2 regions of the Paenibacillus sp. FSL F4-0097 genome follow, and region 1 is predicted to be linked to the other one. Evidence: predicted binding sites of a transcription regulator. Region 1 holds the regulator's gene; the other holds the start of a gene.
The links. The regulator CtsR, encoded in region 1, represses protease genes until heat stress. The targets are predictions, from matches to a motif close to ATGGTCAATAAAGGTCAAACA.

Region 1 (4,433 bases):
ACATTAGCAGGTGTTCCGCTATGGCTGGATGCAGCCTCGCTGCTTCCCAGAAGCTGAAGCACTTGCTGACGAGCTTTGTTCAAGCTGATGCCGAGGTTATTAAGCACACGAGCCGCGACACCTTCTCCTTCACGAATAAGTCCTAGCAGAATATGCTCAGTGCCGACATACGTATGTCCCAGCTTGCGGGCTTCGTCCATCGACAACTCGATTACTTTTTTGGCGCGAGGAGTATAAGCAATGTTCGTAGGTTGTTCTTGGCCTCTGCCAATCAGTGTCTCCACTTCGTCCTGGATTTTCTCAAGACCCAGACCCAAAGCGATTAATGCTTTAGCAGCAATGCCGTCTCCTTCACGAATAAGTCCTAGCAAAATATGTTCTGTGCCAATATTGTTGTGTCCTAAACGAACAGCTTCTTCCTGCGCTAGCGCTAGCACTTTTTGTGCGCGTTCCGTAAATCTTCCAAACATCATATCTCCTGCACCTCCATGAATAATAAATATCTATATTAATGTTGTGTTCCCAGTGTTTCTCGGAGCAGTTTCGCCCGATACATATCCCGTTCAGTGGCGTTCATCTCATCACCGAACATTTTTTGCAGAAATCCTGGCTGTGTCTTAACGTTAAGCTCATTAAGCACGGAAATCGAAGGGCCTTCCAGTATGCCAAGGTCGACCCCAAGTCTCACATCAGATAGCCGTTGTGCGGATTCTTTAAGCTCCATTAGAGCGGCATAACACAAAATCCCATAAGATCTTTTCACTCGGTCTGTAATTCTTAAAGCGGAATCTACCAGCAGCCTTTCACGGGCATTTCGTTCATGCTCTATAATCTGGGTGACTACACTGTGAAGGTTCTCGATGATTTCACTTTCCGTTTGACCGAGAGTAATCTGATTGGAAATTTGAAAGATGTTCCCTACTGCTTCGCTGCCCTCACCATAAATTCCTCTTACAGTCAATCCCACTTGATTCACTGCTGACAATATGCGATTGATCTGTTGGGTCATTACTAGTGCTGGCAAATGCAGCATTACTGAGGCACGCAGCCCTGTACCCACATTGGTGGGACAACTGGTCAAGTATCCTCTTTTATCATCAAAAGCGTAATTAACAGCCGATTCGAAGATATCATCGATGGCTGTCGCACGTTCCCATGCTTCTCTTACCTGAAGACCCGGGAACAGACATTGGATCCGCAGATGGTCTTCTTCGTTAATCATGATGCTGACCGACTCATCTTCATTTAATATCACAGCTGCACCACGTGAATCATTAGCCAGATTAGGACTGATGAGATGTTTCTCGACCAATACCTTTTTGTCCAGTTCATTCACTTCAGCAAGCTTTATCAGTTGAAAAGATCCGAATTCGGCAGCAGTTTCCCCATGAAACACAGGGGCCAGCAGCTCTAATACTTCTTCCGATTGCTCTAAGGAAGCAAGCATAGGGAATGGAAGATGCTCTAAGTTACGTGCAATACGCATACGGCTGCTAATTACAATCTCGGAGTGACTGCCTCCCGAGCGCATCCAATCACTAAGCGCTTGTTCAGTAAATCGGAGACTTGACATGTCATATCCCCCCTATATATCAAAGACTTTACTCTTGTGCCATTTCTTTTTCAAGTTGGCGAATTTGATCCCGCAGCTCTGCCGCAGTTTCGAATTCCTCCTGTGCGATACTTTGCTGTAATTCCAGCTTCAATTCATCAATTTGCCGTTTGAACACAATCTGTGCTCCAGCACGTTTGGGAATCTTGCCTACATGCGAAGTGCTGCCATGCACCCGTTTAAAGAGCGGGTCCAGTGCACTGTTAAAATATTTATAACAGGAGCTGCAGCCAAAACGACCCAATTTGCTAAACTGCGAGTACGTCATCCCACAATTCTCACATTGCAGACTCTGCGTAGTCTTCGTAGCAGCCGTCTTTTCCTTACCGGCCCCTTCAAGATCAAGCAGACCGGACAGCAAGCTGTGAATGGAGAATCCTCCAGCAGTTCCCGGGATCAGTTCACCCTTCTCCCGCGCACAGCTCTCGCAGATATGAAATTCTGTCTTCTCTCCATTCACGATCTTGGTGAAATGGAGTGTTGCTGGCTTGACGCCACATTCCTGACATTGCATAAGCGAAAGCCCCTCCCTTATGATTGACAATTATTTGCCTAACAAAGAGATTAACATCGCCTTCATAATCTTGGCCCGAATCTCATCCCGATATGGAATCTTAACCGTTAGGCAATCCCGAGAAACAGCAGCGCGCATAAGACACGCCTCACGCTTGCTTAGAAAACCAGCTTCCTCCAGTTGATAAATCAACCCTTCGGCAGCGTTCTGATCTATCCCGCCACCTATAGTATGGTTTAAATGGGCATGCAGTGCCACGTTGGGCGGCAATTCAAAACGTTGAATACGAATATATCCCCCGCCACCACGCTTACTTTCCACCACATAGCCTTTTTCCAGTGTAAAGCGTGTACTAATAACATAATTGATCTGTGACGGTACGCATGAGAACTGGTCCGCCAGGTCATTTCGCTGGATTTCCACCGTACCTTCGGGACTTTCATGCAAAATATTCTTCAGATATTGTTCAATAATATCAGAGATATTGCGCATCACTCATCCTCCAGTGCTCTTTAAAGCTTCATAATATCGCTTGCGGCCCGCATCCTTAATGACATTCATTAGTGAACTTCATTCATATAAGTCTGAAGAAAACTTCACGAATTCAGAGGATCGCACTGTATGCCATCAGGTGCGTTGACTTTGACTTTCTTTGACTTTTTAATATTATAACATATTCTGTGCTAATTCCAAGAGGATTCTCTTATTTTTCACTTTTTTCAGCGAATGTATTCGGAAATAAAGAACTCTCCCAGCATCTTTCGAAGGGGAGAGCCTAATTATTTTCTAAAAATGATCAAAAAGTGCGGTTTCAGCTTGCGGAATGATTTCTTCGAGCCATTCCAGAGCCGTCGGACTACCAGTCACAAGTCCATAACGAGCCAGCTCTGCAGGGCGTTTATATCCAAACATTAGAATCGTCAGCGTGCCAATATCACAGCTTAAGTCAGCTGCATCCCGTTCACCCTCTATACGCAAGAAAGCTGCTGCTCCCTCTTCGGAGACCGTCCATTCCCACAACCCGTCATTCCATGGTGCATATTTATCTTCAATATAAATAACCTGTTTCTTCTGACTGCTGTGACGCTTAAAAGAATAACTCTCCACAAATACTTTAGCATTCACAATACGCGCCATAAAATAAGGATAGTTCTCCTGCTCTATACGCGGATCAGGCAGCAAAAAGGGTAACATATCATCGGATGGCACCAGTTTTAGCGATGCACCGGTCACCATTGAATCGTGATTCGCAAGAAATGTCCACAGCCCCTGCCGGGCCTGTTCGTTCAAAAACACAAATTCATCAATGACCAGTTCTCTATTTTCTATCTTATATAATACGTATCCTTCAGGTTCCCCAAGCTGTGAATAAAATACCGCAGTCTGACCTTCATCATCCAGAACAGAGTTCTCCCACCAGTCCAAATCACGCTTAAGTGTTCCGTTATATCTAACTGCAAAACGATTGTATAAGTTGTCCAATACTCCGATATCTTTAACACCGCGTCTTACCTTGCCCTCAACTTCAACCTTCTTGGGAAACTTGGCAACAGGAATGGAGTATTTCTTATATTCACAATAAACTTCCCAACCAAATTTGCGATAAAAAGGGATCAAGAACGGATGCAGAAAAGATAATGTCTGCCCCGCCTCATTCATCGTTTGCAGCGTATGCGCTAGGAGCTTTGCCACATGTCCCTGTCTGCGATTCTCTGGCCATGTCGCTACCCCAGCGAGCCCTCCCATAGGTACTAATCTACCTTGTATGTACACTTGGAATGGAAGAAGAGTAAGTTTGGCTTCCAAAGTACCTTCTTCAAAAGCACCCCATACGCGTTCTGCTTTAAATCTTTCCTTAGCATTAGCCCTTTTCTCACTGGGCAGCTTGTATTGAAAAGCATATTCAGATAAATCCATGCTTAGATCAAACTCTTCTGAGTGCAACTGTCTGATATCCACAAAACTCACCTCACCATTTATGAATTTACTTTTATGGTTAGTATAACAAGAGAGTGTATTGTGTGCGAATTATAAGGATATTTTTCGAACTTTTTTTAGTTATCCACAGCTTTAAGCAGTTTCAAAAATAGTCTTGTAATCTTGTCCTATTCAAGTTAAAATAATTATCCACTTATCAATCCCTCTATCCACATAAATCTGACTATATCCACAGCAACCCGTGTATTACTTAGGTTTTCTGTTGACAGATCTACATAAATATGTACTTAATCCACACCATTCGGTGATTTTTTGCCTTTTAATCATCTATCCACATGTGCGTAAGTTTTCTGCAAATTCCAATGAATT
Region 2 (4,433 bases), 800 kb from region 1:
AGTTAAAGTTACAACTCAGCTAAGCGTAATGTATGAATTGAAATAGTATCAGAACAAGGTGAATGCAGAGAGGAGAGGTGATCTTCCACTAGTAATAGTGGGGGGCGCCTCTTTTTTTGTGTAAGTTCTCTACGATTCTGTTTAATAAATTGGAAAGGAGAGGAAAAATAAGATGATGAATATTATTTCAAAAGAATCAGTACGCAAATGGGGCATAGGTCTGATGTCGGCAGGTTTATTGTTTGGTGGAGGTCTGCTGCCCAGCGAAACGGGTTATGCAGCAGCTAGTAAAACGGAGAATAAAGCTATTGATTCGCGTATCGTTTTAAAGGCAAACGGGATAAATTCGTTACAGGAAGGTATTTTGAAGGAAGGACAGGCCTGGATTCCCATAACTTTTATGCGAGATGTGTTGGGATTACCGCTTGCGTATGATAAGAAGGAAAATGCATACATGATTGGAAAAGGATCGGCCAAGGCGAAGTTGATGTTATCCAGTTACGGTACTTCTGTGTGGGTGAATAACTATTTCATTCGAGAGTATGAAGGGAAGTTAATTAATAATCGCCTCTACGTTCCATCAGGTTTGTTAAATGATTATATGGGTTATAAGGTAGATTGGAGTCGGGCCGCCAGTAAGCTGAATGTGGTGAACAGACCGCAGAACGCGCTGACGGTAACCACGGAAACTTATGCTAAAGATCGGACAGAAGCTTTTATTCAGCTTGATTATCCGAAGATCAGTGGATTGGGCAATTCCAGTGCGCAACAAGCTATTAATAATACTTTGAAGGAAAGTGTTATGAAATTCGCGGCGGGTGCAGAACAGGATATCTCCGATCGAGATGGAGCAGAGCCCAAATACACCTATGATTCAGGTTATGTAGTGACCTACAATCAGAATGGTGTGATCAGCATAGTGATGCATCAGTATAGTGATACGGGCGGCGCTCATGGAATGACTAACCGTGAGGCATTCACCTTCTCGCTTAAAGATGGTAAACGTCTATTGTTGGGCGACCTGTTTGGAGCTAATCCAAACTACAAAAAACAGCTGAATGCTAAGTTGAGCAAGCTGCTGAAGGCAGAGGATAGTTATTTGGGAGGATTCAACGGATTGAATACGGAGAAATATTTCTATCTGAAGGATGACAAGGTTGTTCTGTTCTTCCAATTATATGAGTACACAGCGTATGCTGCAGGCTTCCCTGAGTATACCTTTAGTTTCAAAGAGCTTTTGTCGGATGGCAGTAGCCCGTTTGCTGGCATGAAATAAATGGAGATACCTCGTCTCCGCTAATGTCAGCACAAGGCATCTCCCCCTTACCGGAGTTGTCTCTAGTTCATATGCTAAAGGGAGTAACTAGTTTATGAACGGGGGAGAGCTATGGGCTACCAATATACTGCAATTGGCGATTCCTTGACGACTGGATTTGGTGCTCTGCCAGGTAACGGTTTTGTTCCGGTGTACCGTAGAATGGCAGAAGGGAGACTGCGGACTACTGTAGCCTCTACGAATTTAGGCGTGAACGGAATGACTACTTCAGAGCTGGAGCAGCGGCTGCGCGGAAATTCCATGATGCGTGAGGCCGTTCGAGAAGCCGATATCATCACTGTGTCTATCGGTGGTAATGATTTGATTCACGCGGCCAAATCAGCAGCAAGACAGCAAGGGGACTTATCCGCACAACTGCGCAGATCGCTTCAGGAATGCAAACAAAATTTCTCTGCAATTATGAATATCCTTATACAATTGAAGGCGAGGACGCGTAGACCTTTTATCATTAGAATTGTGGGATTATATAATCCCTATCCTCAGGTGGTTGGTGCGACAGAATGGGTCAGACAGTTTAATCAATACGCAGCACAGTACAGCAGCCTAGTATGTGGATTTGCTTCGATTTACAGTGAGTTCGCAGGAAATGAGAGAGGGCTGTTATCCATTGATCATTTGCATCCGAATGGCCGGGGTTATCGCGTAATTGCCGAGAAGCTGGATGCACTAGGTTATGGAGGGCTGAATTGATTGGATTTAGGTCTTCTATAAAATATAAAGAGGCTGTGCCCTATCCGTTATGGTTAGGGCACAGCCTCTTTATATTTTTACTTTATAGCTTACACACCGCTAGGCAATGTCTTCTCGATTACTTTATCTACGATACCGTATTCAGCCGCGTCTGCAGCAGTCATGAAGTAGTCGCGATCTGTATCCTTCTCAATACGTTCTAGAGGTTGACCCGTACGTTCTGCTAGAATACGGTTCAGCTTATCGCGCAATTTGAGGATGCGGCGGGCACGGATTTCAATGTCCGTTGCTTGACCTTGAGCACCACCCAGAGGCTGGTGGATCATGATCTCGCTGTTAGGCAGTGCGAAGCGTTTGCCTTTGGCGCCAGCGTTTAGCAGGAAAGCTCCCATGGAAGCTGCCATACCCACACAGATGGTGGAAACGTCTGGTTTAATGTACTGCATTGTATCAAAAATAGCCATACCTGCAGTAATGGAACCGCCTGGGCTATTCACGTAAAGGTGAATGTCCTTGTCAGGATCTTCGGCAGCCAAGAACAGCATTTGTGCGATGATAGAATTGGCTACCACGTCATTAACCTCCGTTCCAAGGAAAATGATGCGGTCCTTCAGCAGGCGGGAATAGATGTCATAAGCGCGCTCGCCGCGGTTGCTCTGTTCTACTACCATAGGAATATAACTCACGTGGAAAACCTCCTTGATATTGGTTCTTCAAATGTATTCATTTTTACTCTTGCCGTATTACCCACATGATAAACAAATTCAAACAAAAAGTCAAAGAAAGTCAAACTTATATTCAAAAAAAAGAGCCGACAAGCGGCTCTTTGGTTAAGTAGTAGTATAGGCACTACTAAATTATGTGCAAAAATGAAATTAATGGCGCGCCCGCCAAGAATCGAACTTGGATCTCAGGCTTCGGAGGCCTACGTCATATCCATTGGACCACGGGCGCAACAAAAATGATTATAATACAATTTTTACACAATTGCAATGTAATATTAATACTGGACAAGCGCTCTAGGGGCAGGCATCGGGCGCTATATCTTTTTCTGACCTTATTAATGTATAAGAAGACAAGTGCTTGAGAATTCTACTCTCGGAAGACTTGCGCTTCGAGCAATATTTGGTTAGAATATGGGTGGGACTTAAAAAGTTTACCCGGGACGTTTTGAGACCATGAACAAGGGAATAGAGGAAGACGAAGTTGCAGGAGTGAAAGTATGCGTAATTTATTAGATATCCAAAAGCAGCTTCTGCCTGATCTCATGGAAACCCTTAAGAGACGGTACACGATTCTTCATCAGATCATGCTGTCCGATATTATTGGGCGCAGAACGCTAGCCGCTTCGCTAGATATGACTGAGCGGGTACTGCGTGCCGAGACGGATCTTCTGAAATCGCAAGGGCTTATTGAGATCGAGAGTGTTGGCATGCGCATTAGCGCTGCTGGACGTAGACTGCTTGATTTGCTAGAGCCGGTTGTTAAGAGCCTATTTGGTCTGGATGAGCTGGAAGAGAAAATTCGAGCAACGTATGGTCTGGATAAAGTTATTGTAGTACCGGGTGATTGTGAGTCATCGCCGTTCACCAAACGAGAGCTTGGCCGGGCGGGTGCGAAAGCGCTGCTGAGTATACTTCGCGCAGATGATACAGTTGCCGTCACAGGTGGATCGACGCTTGCCGATATGGCTGATCAACTGACACCGCCGTTGTCCCTTTCCTATAAGAACGCTTGGTTTGTTCCGGCGCGTGGAGGATTAGGAGAGAGTATGGAGATTCAAGCCAACACGATTGCCTCAACAATGGCAAAGCGGGTTGGAGCCAACTACCGGTTGTTGCATGTCCCTGATTTGCTTAGTGGGGATGCATACCAATCGCTGGCACTTGACTCTAATATTGGAGAGATTGTACAAACCATCCGCAGTTCGCGTATTATTGTACATGGGATTGGGGATGCCATTGAAATGACCCGCCGCCGCAAACTGGACGAGGCTACAGTCTCGGAAATCCAGGGTGAAGGGGCAGTGGCCGAATCTTTTGGCTATTATTTCAATGAAGAGGGTCAGGTTGTCCATACCATGCTTACGATGGGTCTACGTCTAGAAGATATTATTCGGACAGAGAAAGTCATCGGTATTGCAGGAGGCAAACCCAAGGCCAAAGCCATTCATGCCATGCTGCGTTTCGGGCAGGAGAATATTCTCGTCACGGACGAGGCTGCCGCAGTAGAAATAGGCAAGGAAATTGACAATCAACTACAGCTATCTTCGTAGTTTTTAGATTGCAGGCAATAACATACTTCTTGCATCATACTTAACATTGTTGTCATGACAGACCTCACCGTCTGTTTTGAATAAATAAAACGAATTCTAGGAGGAACTATTCAATGAGTGTAAAAGTTGGAA

Region 2: a site for CtsR is predicted at 2,799-2,819, ahead of clpP (ATP-dependent Clp endopeptidase proteolytic subunit ClpP). Genes of this name have one in related genera too.

What each region holds. Positions count from the first base shown of each region.
Region 1 is NZ_CP151965.1:6,331,253-6,335,685, forward strand. It holds gene clpC (ATP-dependent protease ATP-binding subunit ClpC) at 1-473, opposite strand, end outside; gene MHH86_RS28565 (protein arginine kinase) at 509-1,573, opposite strand; gene MHH86_RS28570 (UvrB/UvrC motif-containing protein) at 1,602-2,126, opposite strand; gene MHH86_RS28575 (CtsR family transcriptional regulator) at 2,157-2,618, opposite strand; gene MHH86_RS28580 (GNAT family N-acetyltransferase) at 2,913-4,085, opposite strand.
Region 2 is NZ_CP151965.1:182,257-186,689, forward strand. It holds gene MHH86_RS00875 (SIMPL domain-containing protein) at 1-46, shown strand, start outside; gene MHH86_RS00880 (DUF4163 domain-containing protein) at 173-1,276, shown strand; gene MHH86_RS00885 (GDSL-type esterase/lipase family protein) at 1,388-2,026, shown strand; gene clpP (ATP-dependent Clp endopeptidase proteolytic subunit ClpP) at 2,116-2,712, opposite strand; tRNA gene MHH86_RS00895 (tRNA-Arg) at 2,906-2,980, opposite strand; gene MHH86_RS00900 (sugar-binding domain-containing protein) at 3,249-4,301, shown strand; gene gap (type I glyceraldehyde-3-phosphate dehydrogenase) at 4,415-4,433, shown strand, end outside.